Regions from separate parts of the Streptococcus sp. ELY_137 genome, predicted to be linked through region 1. Evidence: riboswitches for the same ligand, from Rfam matches in the RefSeq annotation. Region 1 holds a riboswitch; the other holds the start of a gene.
The links. A riboswitch is a leader RNA that binds a small molecule or an ion and turns the genes downstream of it on or off. The one in region 1 is predicted to bind FMN.
Positions count from the first base shown of each region.

Region 2: another riboswitch for FMN. It lies ahead of AC4HAO_RS10335 (ECF transporter S component); the one in region 1 lies ahead of AC4HAO_RS01355 (ECF transporter S component).

Region 1 covers NZ_JBZFUL010000001.1:270,022-275,116, reverse strand. Annotated here, with positions in the region: partial or broken gene AC4HAO_RS01365 (HXXEE domain-containing protein) at 1-319, opposite strand, end outside; gene AC4HAO_RS01360 (creatininase family protein) at 679-1,461, opposite strand; gene AC4HAO_RS01355 (ECF transporter S component) at 1,454-2,062, opposite strand; FMN riboswitch at 2,429-2,543, opposite strand; gene AC4HAO_RS01350 (ISLre2 family transposase) at 2,893-4,230, opposite strand; gene AC4HAO_RS01345 (hypothetical protein) at 4,340-4,684, opposite strand; gene AC4HAO_RS01340 (hypothetical protein) at 4,762-4,998, opposite strand; gene AC4HAO_RS01335 (ParA family protein) at 5,059-5,095, opposite strand, start outside.
Region 2 covers NZ_JBZFUL010000020.1:9,474-14,568, reverse strand. Annotated here, with positions in the region: gene AC4HAO_RS10340 (phosphatase PAP2 family protein) at 368-1,018, opposite strand; gene AC4HAO_RS10335 (ECF transporter S component) at 1,040-1,609, opposite strand; FMN riboswitch at 1,709-1,846, opposite strand; gene AC4HAO_RS10330 (tRNA (cytidine(34)-2'-O)-methyltransferase) at 2,258-2,806, opposite strand; gene trkA (Trk system potassium transporter TrkA) at 3,606-4,958, shown strand; gene AC4HAO_RS10320 (TrkH family potassium uptake protein) at 4,970-5,095, shown strand, end outside.

The DNA of each region.
Region 1 (5,095 bases):
TTTCAACCTGATCAGCCTGCCGATGAAGAAAAACAAGGTTGGCGATGATTGCTGCAAAAATAAGCGGGGTGATAACCAGCAACAATAGCCAATGCAGTGGATTGCTCAGACAAAACAGAAAGATACTGAAAATAAGCAAAGGCATGGTGAAAACTGCAGTCATGCTGCCAGGAACCCAAGTTCGAAATCGGATGGCCTGACTGATATGAGATAAAAGATGGAAAGTATGTCCCAGCGTAATCGCCAGCACTAATTCTGGTAGCTTAAAAAGAATACCTGCAAGCAAGATCAGGCTAGCTAAAACAAATTCCTCAATTACTAACCCTTCCTGCTATCAGACCTAAATCTAATCCCTGTACTATCATAGCAATCGGTAGAAAACAAAGGGTGTTCGAGTTTACTAACATTAATAACAAATATGATACTAGGATAAAACATAAGCTAATTTAATCCAGTCCTAGAATTTACAATATAGGTACAATAAAAAAACTCATAAAATCTTCAGTAAAATCGCCTTGAACAAAAGCATTTACCTGAAAAAATTTTATGAGCTAAACCTTGGAGTTTTCTTGTATATGTTTTTTATGAGTTTAATGTATCACTTTTGGTTACTGAACAAGTCTATTAAAAGAGAAAAGTCTATAAACTTAGAAGAGGTAAATATTTTAGATGCTCTCCTCAATAACCTGCTATATATTTTAGCCCCTCAACCATTTTTTCAATATTGACAGTAAAAATAATCTGGCCTTTTTCTGGATTTGCACCAGAAGGATCTCCACCGATACCAATTGGATTACCGTCCTTATCTATAAAATCTTCAGCGATCCAGTTCAAATTGATGTTGCACTCCTTTAGCTTACTATCAAAGACATACCCAGTAGCTTGTCCTGCAATCGCCCTATCAAGTTTAACCAATCCTTCATCTATAGCCATGACCATAGATGTCTCCATCTCTCCACCGTGAAAATCGAAGGTATTTCCTTCGGAAACTGTCGCTTGTACGCGCGGATCATCAAATGCCCCAAAATTAAAAATAAAAATATCCAAATCATGTGAATAGCGCAGTTCTCGACTGAGGAGGTTAGCAATCGGTGTATTTCCGCCATGACAAGAGAGGAGGGCTATTTTTCTAAAGCCGTGGTGGTACAGAGACTCTATGATTTCTTTCAGCATATGGTAGTAGGTCTCTGTCGAAAAGGTAAGGCTGCCGCAGAAATTGGCATGCTCAGTGCTCAAACCAATAGAAATATTGGGAAGGATCAAGAGCGGAAAATTCTCGTCAATCTGATTTACTTCCTGTAGAATCAAATCAGCCATTTTCTCAGCGATCAAATCATCCGTTCCCAGTGGGGCATGGTTGCCGTGCTGTTCAATTGCTCCAAGAGGAATCATAACAATTGTCTCTTCTTTATTAAGCACTTCCATATCAAGCCTTGTTAATTCACGATAGTATCTAGCCATTTTTATCTCCTCTATTTATCTTATAGATAAAGCGTTTGTATAAAAGGTAAGCAATTGCTCCGTTCAAGCTAACCTTAACTATGTTGAAAGGGACTGTCGCCAAAAGAATAAAGCTAGTCAAGTTAGAAATAGCTGGGTTAACAGAACCAAAAGACTTGGCTAAACTTTCCAAATCAATTCCTACAGCTTTGGCATACAAGGGCAGGCTAACAAAGAGATTGATGGCTGTAGCAGACAAGGTCTTGATCACAATCGTTGCCAAAAGAGCTAAAACTGCTGCTTTTAAAGTCTTACCCCTCTTTTTGAAAATCAAGCCCAGAGGATAGACAAAGAAGACAGCCGAAATTAAATTGGCGAACTCACCGATATACATACTATTGCTACCGACGGTAAAAAGTTTGATCAGGATCTTTAGAACCTCGATAATCAAACCTGATGTAGGGCCTAAAAGAAAGGTTGCAATGATCGTAGGAACATCTGAAAAGTCAACCTTGTAGAAGACCGGCATGAAGGGAACCGAAATTTCAAGAGACATCAGGACGCCTGCGATAGCTGCAAACATGGCCGTATAGGTGACATATTTTATTTTCGGATTTTTCATAAAATCCTCCTTTCTAGATGCGTCAACAATCATGGGAAAATTTTATGAGAAACCCTTTTTCATCCATCCAGTAAAAATACCATCATTCTACCTAGGGCAGTAATCGAAAGACTCTTTTGTCACTCAAAAATAGGTGAAATTATCTCCAAAGAAACTGCCATTGCTTAATTTTCAAAGTATCGCTAGCACTGTTGAGGTTACCTTGAAAACTGCTTCACTGATGCGAACAACTAACATTGGAACTGCTTAGATTGAAATAGCTATATGATGAAAAAAGCGCACTTCAAAATGAAATGCGAGGTTTTTTTGAGACTTAGCAAATAAACTCCTTTTAACTGTTTCCAAGTGCTAAGGAGGTCTTTCAGCTAAATTCTTCTCTCATCCAGACTATACTGTCGGTACTGGAATTACACCAGTTCATGCCTTATGGCTCGCGGACTATACCGCCGGTTAGGACTCTCACCTGACCCCGAAGAATTATTAACGCCGCCATTCTAACACAGGTGTATTAGTCTGTCAACTGATTTGAGAACGTAGTATGTGGTAGAATTTTTTAGAAAGTAGAATAACCCTGAAAAGAGGCTCTTTTAGAACCGAGACATAAAAACTGAACAAATTTTACTTTGCTCAGCTCTTGACATTTTTCAGGTTATCCCTTAAAATTTATTAAGCTGAGCAAGGGTGTGTTTTTGAGGAGTTCTTGCTCGGTGAGCGATGGCGGTAACCATCGCTCTTTTTTTGTTTCTCATTTAATATGAATATATTATAGCATACCAACCGCACCATTGCAAGTATTTTGAGCATTTTTTCTAGTAATTATAGTCTTTTTATCACCGTTTGGCAAGATTTGTTTTTAAGCTGGGTAACTGGCTCTTTTTACGGCCATCCAACAAGTGATACGATTTAGGAATCCGTTGCTGTCTTTCACGGATATCTCCAGGGGTATCTAAGTCCTCAGCCAGCATAGTTTCATACTCTGTCCGCCAAGTACCAAAAAACAGATCTTCCAAACTATTCTCGTACGTTAAAACGATCACCTGACTCATGGTTTTAAGTCCTTTAGGAGTCCAATACATGCCTCTTTTTTTCATGCGATAAGTAATCTTGCGATGCTGACTTTCCATAATCCCTATCCCGGCTGAGTCCAGTCCTCTCAATTTAGCAGACTTTGTGTATTTAAAACGACTGAGAAAACGGGTTTTAAAACTATCAAAAACAGCTTGGTCATCTTCTTGTGTAATGAGAGACTCAACCGTATCCAAAACCATTTTAAATTGTTCTCGGTCATGTTTTTTTATAGCCTGAAAAGCCTTCTTTTGTAAGTCATCTGGGTATCCCCTAAAGAAACTCCGTAACTCCTTATGAACATGGTAAGCATCCCAGAAGTGTTCATGGCGACGAATTTTCAATGCTCTGGCAATCCCCTCAAAGACCTTAGGGGAATAACCCGCTCCACAGTCAGAATTAGTGATGAGTAAAGTAGTCTCCTTAATCGTATAGGTATTATAGAGATAATCCAACAATTGCTGTCTGGCCGCATAATGACTGGGAGAAACAAACTCCTTTTTCTCCATCAGTTCAAAACGATTGGGACCAACTTGCCGACTGCCCGTATGGACAACAAAATGGGTGAGGTCGGTATTGCGTTTCTCTGGAACATCGGACTTCGTTTTAATCAAAGCGCCGTCTCCTTCAATATAGATCAGATCAATTGGCTTCTTTTGAGGCTGGCTGTTTTCTGTATAGAAACGATATTGTTCCTTTTCTTCCAGCAGATGATGTGCCAAGTCTATAGCTTTGACAACGGTCGGTTTAGTAATAGCTACTTGATAAAGAAGGGCAATCACCTGAATCACCTTATCATAGGGCATCATGGTTGACAGTTTGACAATCTGATAAAGAAATTCATACGAATAGCGAGAATTTTTAGGAAGTCCCAGCATATCATCAACAGGTACGGCCCACTCGTTACCCTTTTTCCAACGTTTGCGACTGAACGTGACTTCCCCAAAGGTAAAAATGACTGTCCGCTCCATAGAATGAATACACCGATAGCCTCTAGAGCGCATACTCACAGACATCTGGTCATCATAACTGGCTAACCAAGACTGGAAATCTTCTTTTATCGTCTCTGCATAACTGGCTTTGAGTGACGTTTCATCAATCATATTAATCCCCTTTACTATTTTTTGTGGGTATTGTATCAGGTGACAAAAAGATGAAGCAACTATTTTGACCAACAAAAAAGCCCTGAATTAATTAGGACCTTTTAATGACTTATTCGGTTTTATGAGAAAAAGTTTTACGCAGATTTTTTAAAAAGGTTTTCGTTCTCACAAAGCAATGTTCCTCTTTCCAAAGGAGAATGATCTCCAAAGCTAAAATGCCGATCAAAGTCCAGTTAAGAACGATCACAGCCGTCTGGAAACGGGTCAATAAAAGATAACCCAGCCAACAGACGGTAAACACAAAACCACCGCTTGGCCAAAATCGCAGCAGAACCAGAGCCAGCAACAAGCACATCATCTGATCAATGCCAAAACTAGCAACGCCCCAGTTCCAGCCAAACAGAAGAAAGAAAATGAATGATAGATAGTAAACGCCTCTAAATAAATAGTACATACTGCCACCTCCAGCAGAACCAGTTATATGTATTTTAATCATTATTTAAAATATCATTAAAATACATGTTTTAATTCTTAGTTATCTAAATCATACTTTTCAATCCAGTCGTCAAGAAACGTTGACGCTCCATTAAACCCCTCTTTAGCTGCGATAAGGTCTAGCTTATCCCGATTTTGAGGTTTCAACGTGAACGTCCATGGCTTTCTGGTTTTTCCAGAAGGACGACCTGGTTTTCTTTTTTTGGTGTCTCTAACTGTTATTGGATCACTCAAGGCTTGAGCGATTTTATTTTTTTTAGATTCAAAAGCCATAAGCCATAACACTCCTTATTTATTATAATCCATATTTATATAAGTATTATAATATGAACATTAGAGAGTGTCAAGTGCCACCATCATATCATCCAGC
Region 2 (5,095 bases), on a different contig from region 1:
AAGCAAGACTTTAAGAAAATCGAAAATCTGCTAAGGCTGAATTTTTTATGTCAAATCCTATGAGATAGATCCTTACTACCGCCTGAAAAAAGCAAGCTTTTAAATTTTTACAGCGCTAACTAGAATAAAAAAAAACGAAGCACTTCTGTCGCTGACTGCAGCCGCTATCAGCGGTCTGCTATAGGCAGCTTAGTAACTGAGAGTAAGCCTATCAGATCTGATACTCATCAATAGAAAGACTTATTATCCAGATTCTTAAAGAGTATAATAAGCAAAAACAGTCAAATCATCATGATTAGAGCTGCCTTTTGCTTTCAGATAAAAAAGACAGGTGCAGGGATTAGAACTGCACCTATCTAAAATTTTATCATTTTTGTTTACTTTTAAAACGCCACTCGAAGCGCACTTCATCATAGAAGGGATATCCCAAACAAAGCACACCATAACCCAAAACAAAGCCAGCGATGACATCCGTAGGATAATGAACCCCCAGATAAATTCGCGATAAGCCAACCAAGAAGATGAGCAAGGCTAACAAGGCTTCTGCCAAGCGACGCTGGTTTCGGGATTGAATGCGCTGGTGGGCAATAATCAAAAGACTGCCCAAGATGAGGATAATCCCCATAGAATGACCGCTTGGGAAAGAATAACCATCAGCCACTACTAAATGTGACAGACTGGGACGCGGGCGTTGGTAGATATTCTTAAAAAGGGCAATACCTATACCCGCTAAAATCCCATTAAACAGAACCAAGCCAGCTTCTGCATACCACTTCTTCCAGATAAAAATGACTAGTGAAGCAAGAACGAGAAACCCCTGTACTGGCGTATCTCCTAAAACCGTTACCCAGCGAAAGAAAGCTGTTAGCGGGGCTGGTAGATGACCGCGGATAGCCGACTGCAGGCTGCGGTCAAACCCTTGCAGCAATCTGGGGTCAAACTTAACAATGTAACCTAAAACAACGAAAATCAGAGCTGCAAAACTAGCTCGAATAAAAAACTTTTGTCTGTTATGCATGATATTATTATAGCATAGCCTCTATAATTTTGCGATGACAGGTTTAATAGCTAGGTAAATCACAAAGAAACTGATGGAAAAAATCGCTCCCTGCAGGATATTAAAAGGGACCACCATACCAAAGAGATAGTTACCCAAGCCTAATGTCGCTCTAATATCAAAATGAGCAAATTTAGCATAAAGGGGAACAGCGTAGATGTAATTGAGCAAGACCATGGCTACCGTCAGAAGCAAGGTTCCAATAACTGAGGCACTTAAATAAGAAGAGAGAGTCTGCTGCTTTTTCCAAATTACAGATAGCGCTAATACAAAAAGGCACAAGGCAATATAATTCATAGGCAGTCCAACTAAGGTCCCGACGCCGCCATTATTTAAAATCAGCTTTAAGAGGGTACGCAGGGTTAAAACCATCAGCGCACTTTTACCATCAAATATGGCTAAAGCTAAGAGAACTGGCAGGATTGAAAAATCAAACTGCAAAAAATCAGCTCCCGGTATCAAGGGAAACTGCAGGTACATTAGGATGAATGAAACTGCAGATAAAACAGCAATGTAGACCAATCGACGGGTCCTATGACGACTTGTTGACATAAAAAATTCCTCCAATTTTTTCAAATTGAAGGAGGCGAAGTATTTCGATAGACAAAAGTTAGCCAGCCTAGATCGGCAGCCCTTTTTGTATAGCAAAAAACTTGTCTCCTCCCATCCAGACTATACTGTCGGTTGTGGAATTGCACCACATCAACCCTTAGAGGCTCGCGGACTCTTGCTTCCTAACAGAAAACAAACACCGCCGGTCGGGAATCACACCCTGCCCTGAAGACAAATTAAGTATATAAAAATTCCTGCTAGAGTGCAAGCCCTTAGTTTTACCAGTTATAATATAGAGCTTTATTCGATTTAATTTTTAAATCTGGCCATACTTTTTTATGAATATGCTACTGGCCAAATCGAGCTGTTCCGAATTTTAAAGTAGCTCCATCTCTTATCATCCTGCAATAACTATCTCAACAAAAAGGAGGCTGGGCAAAGGCACGTCCAGTATCCCTGAATAAACTCCTGGCACAGTGGTTGTCAGTGAAGTCTGGGACAAAAGTCCAGACTCAATCGGGAAATAAAGCTTGCAAAGCAAGTGTCAAAAACGATCTAGGAGAGACCGTTTCAGGTTACCACCTTAAAATTAGGGAGTAGTGAGAACCAAAATTTTCAATTTTGGGGCTGATCCCACTCTCTCTTTAGCTATTTTAGTTTATCTGTTTCATACCTATGGACTAATTCTAAGCCAGAAAAATGTTGTTGGCGAAGTGCCTCATAAACAATCATACAGACGGTGTTAGAAAGGTTGAGGCTGCGAACATGTTCATCATTCATCGGAATGCGGATAGCCTGCTCAGGGTGGCGACGCATGAATGCCTCAGGCAAGCCCTTATCCTCACGGCCAAATAGAAAATAGTGCTGCTTGTTATCATTGTAGGAAAGATCCGAATAGGTCTTCTGAGCAAACTTCGAGACCAGATGAAGACTGCCCTGACACTGCGCTGTAAATTCCTCTAAACTGTCATAAAAACGAACATCCAATTTATCCCAATAATCCAAGCCTGCTCGCTTCATCTTGCGATCATCAATAGGAAATCCCATAGGACGAATAATATGCAGGGGGCTGTTGGTAGCTGCGCAGGTCCGAGCAATATTTCCTGTATTTGCTGGGATCTGGGGCTCGAAAAGAACGATATGATTGCGTCCCTTCGTTTCCTGATAAGTTTCTTGAATAAATGGTTCTACCGCCATATTAACCTCTTTACTACAAAAAAATAACCACGCTGCTCGGAGTCAAGCTCAGCAAGCAACATGGTTGGTGGTGGCTCATTAACTTAAATCATAACAGGTTTGATTTAAACTAACGAATCCTTACAACTAGTATAACACTATTAGCAAAGTTGTCAACAGATTTAGCGGAAAAGTACGTGTCTTATTTTTGAGAAACCGCTGAAAATCCAATAATATCAATGAAAAAGCTATAAAATATTTTTTCTGAAATTTATCACAAAAAAAGCCGAAAACAAGACTTCTTTGCTTCTATCGGTAGTATAAATGCCCGCCTAGTGGTAGTTTTTGATTTCTTTGGCCTCTTTTTTAAAGGGTGAGCAGCTGCTTCTCCTTCTGTTTAAGTTCCGTTTATTGCATTACCAAATTGCCAAACGATTCTTGCACCTGATGAACTTTTGTATTTAATTTCTTCAATTCCTGATCAGCAGCAACCAACTGTCAAACAATGTAAGGATTTGCATCTTTTTTACAGATTTGACGCCAGATTTTTAAACTTTGTGTTTAGTTGGTATTATTTTGCAAAAAAAGGGTGCATTTTAGGCAAAAAAAGAGTATGATAGTATACTAGTTTAAAGCGTTTTTTGCTAAGTTTCTAACCGAACCTAGAGTTAAAAAGCACAAGAAAAAACACCTTTGTTTAAGGCTTAGCCTTTGCAGATATGATTGCCTTGAAAAACGGACTTTCTTGAGTCTATACTAGTGTCAATCACCCTTTTTCTTAGCTTTGATGCTCTTTGTATCTTGTAAAAAAGGAAAAATCATGAAAGTTATTGTTGTCGGCGGAGGTAAAGTTGGTACCGCCCTTTGTCGCTCATTAGTTGAAGAAAAACACGATGTTACTCTTATTGAGGAAAAAGAAGAGGTCCTTAATCGTGTCAGCAGACGGCTTGATATTATGGGAATTGTCGGAAACGGCGCTAATTTTAAAATTTTAGAGCAAGCCGATGTGCAACACTGTGATATCTTTGTAGCCATCACCAATCAGGATGAGGTAAACATGATTTCAGCCGTTCTGGCTAAGAAAATGGGAGCTAAAGAAACCATCGTCCGCGTGCGTAATCCTGAGTATTCCAACACCTACTTCAAGGATCATAATTTCCTCGGATTTTCTATGGTGGTCAATCCCGAACTGCTAGCCGCCCGTTATATTGCTAACAGCGTAGACTTCCCAGGTGCCCTCTCTGTCGAGCACTTTGTCAACGGACGAGTTATGCTGATGGAGTTTAAAATCACTGAGGACAGCCGCTTGTGCGACCTCTCTTTGGATCAATTTCGGCACAAGTTCGGCAATATTTTAGTCTGTGCTATCAAACGCGGTGATCAGATTATTATCCCTGATGGTGATGATACCCTATTAACTGGCGATAAAATTTTTGTAACAGGTGATCGTGTTGAGATGATCCTCTTCCATAACTTTGTCAAAAATAAAGTTATCCGCAATATGATGATTATTGGAGCCGGTCGTATTACTTACTATCTCCTCAATATCTTGCGCAATACTAAAATGAAACTCAAAGTGATTGAAATCACCGAAAACCGCAGCCAATTCTTTAGTCAGGAATTTCCTGATGTTCCTATTGTCTTAGGTGATGGTACGGCTAAAAATACTTTGGTCGAGGAAGGTGTTGAAAACTACGATGCTGTAGCAACCTTGACTGGGGTTGATGAGGAAAATATTATTTCTTCCATGTTCCTCAACACTCTAGGAATCGGGAAAAATATTACCAAAGTCAACCGAACCAGTCTGCTGGAAATCATTGACACCGATGGGTTCTCCAGTATCGTTACTCCTAAATCTATTGCCGTTGACAGCATGATGCACTTTATCCGCGGTCGCGTTAATGCGCAAGAATCGTCAACTCTTGATGCTGTTCACCATATTGCCAATGGTCATATTGAAACCTTGCAGTTTGAAATTCGGGAAAAAAATAAAATCGCTGGCAAACAGCTGGCTGATGTTCAGCTGAAGAAGGGGGTACTAGTGGCTGCTATTATCCGTAACAACAAGCCTATATTCCCAACGGGACAGGATACTTACGAAGTCGGTGATAAGATTGTTGTCGTGACCTTGTTGCCCAATATCACTCACATCTATGATTTATTAACGAAGTGAGGTAACTTAGCATGAATCGTTCTATGATCCGTTATCTCTTAGCAAAATTGCTGCTTATTGAGGCTGGCTTGCTCCTTGTCCCTTTAATAGTTGCTTCTATCTATCATGAAGATACACGCGTCTTCGTCAGTATCCTA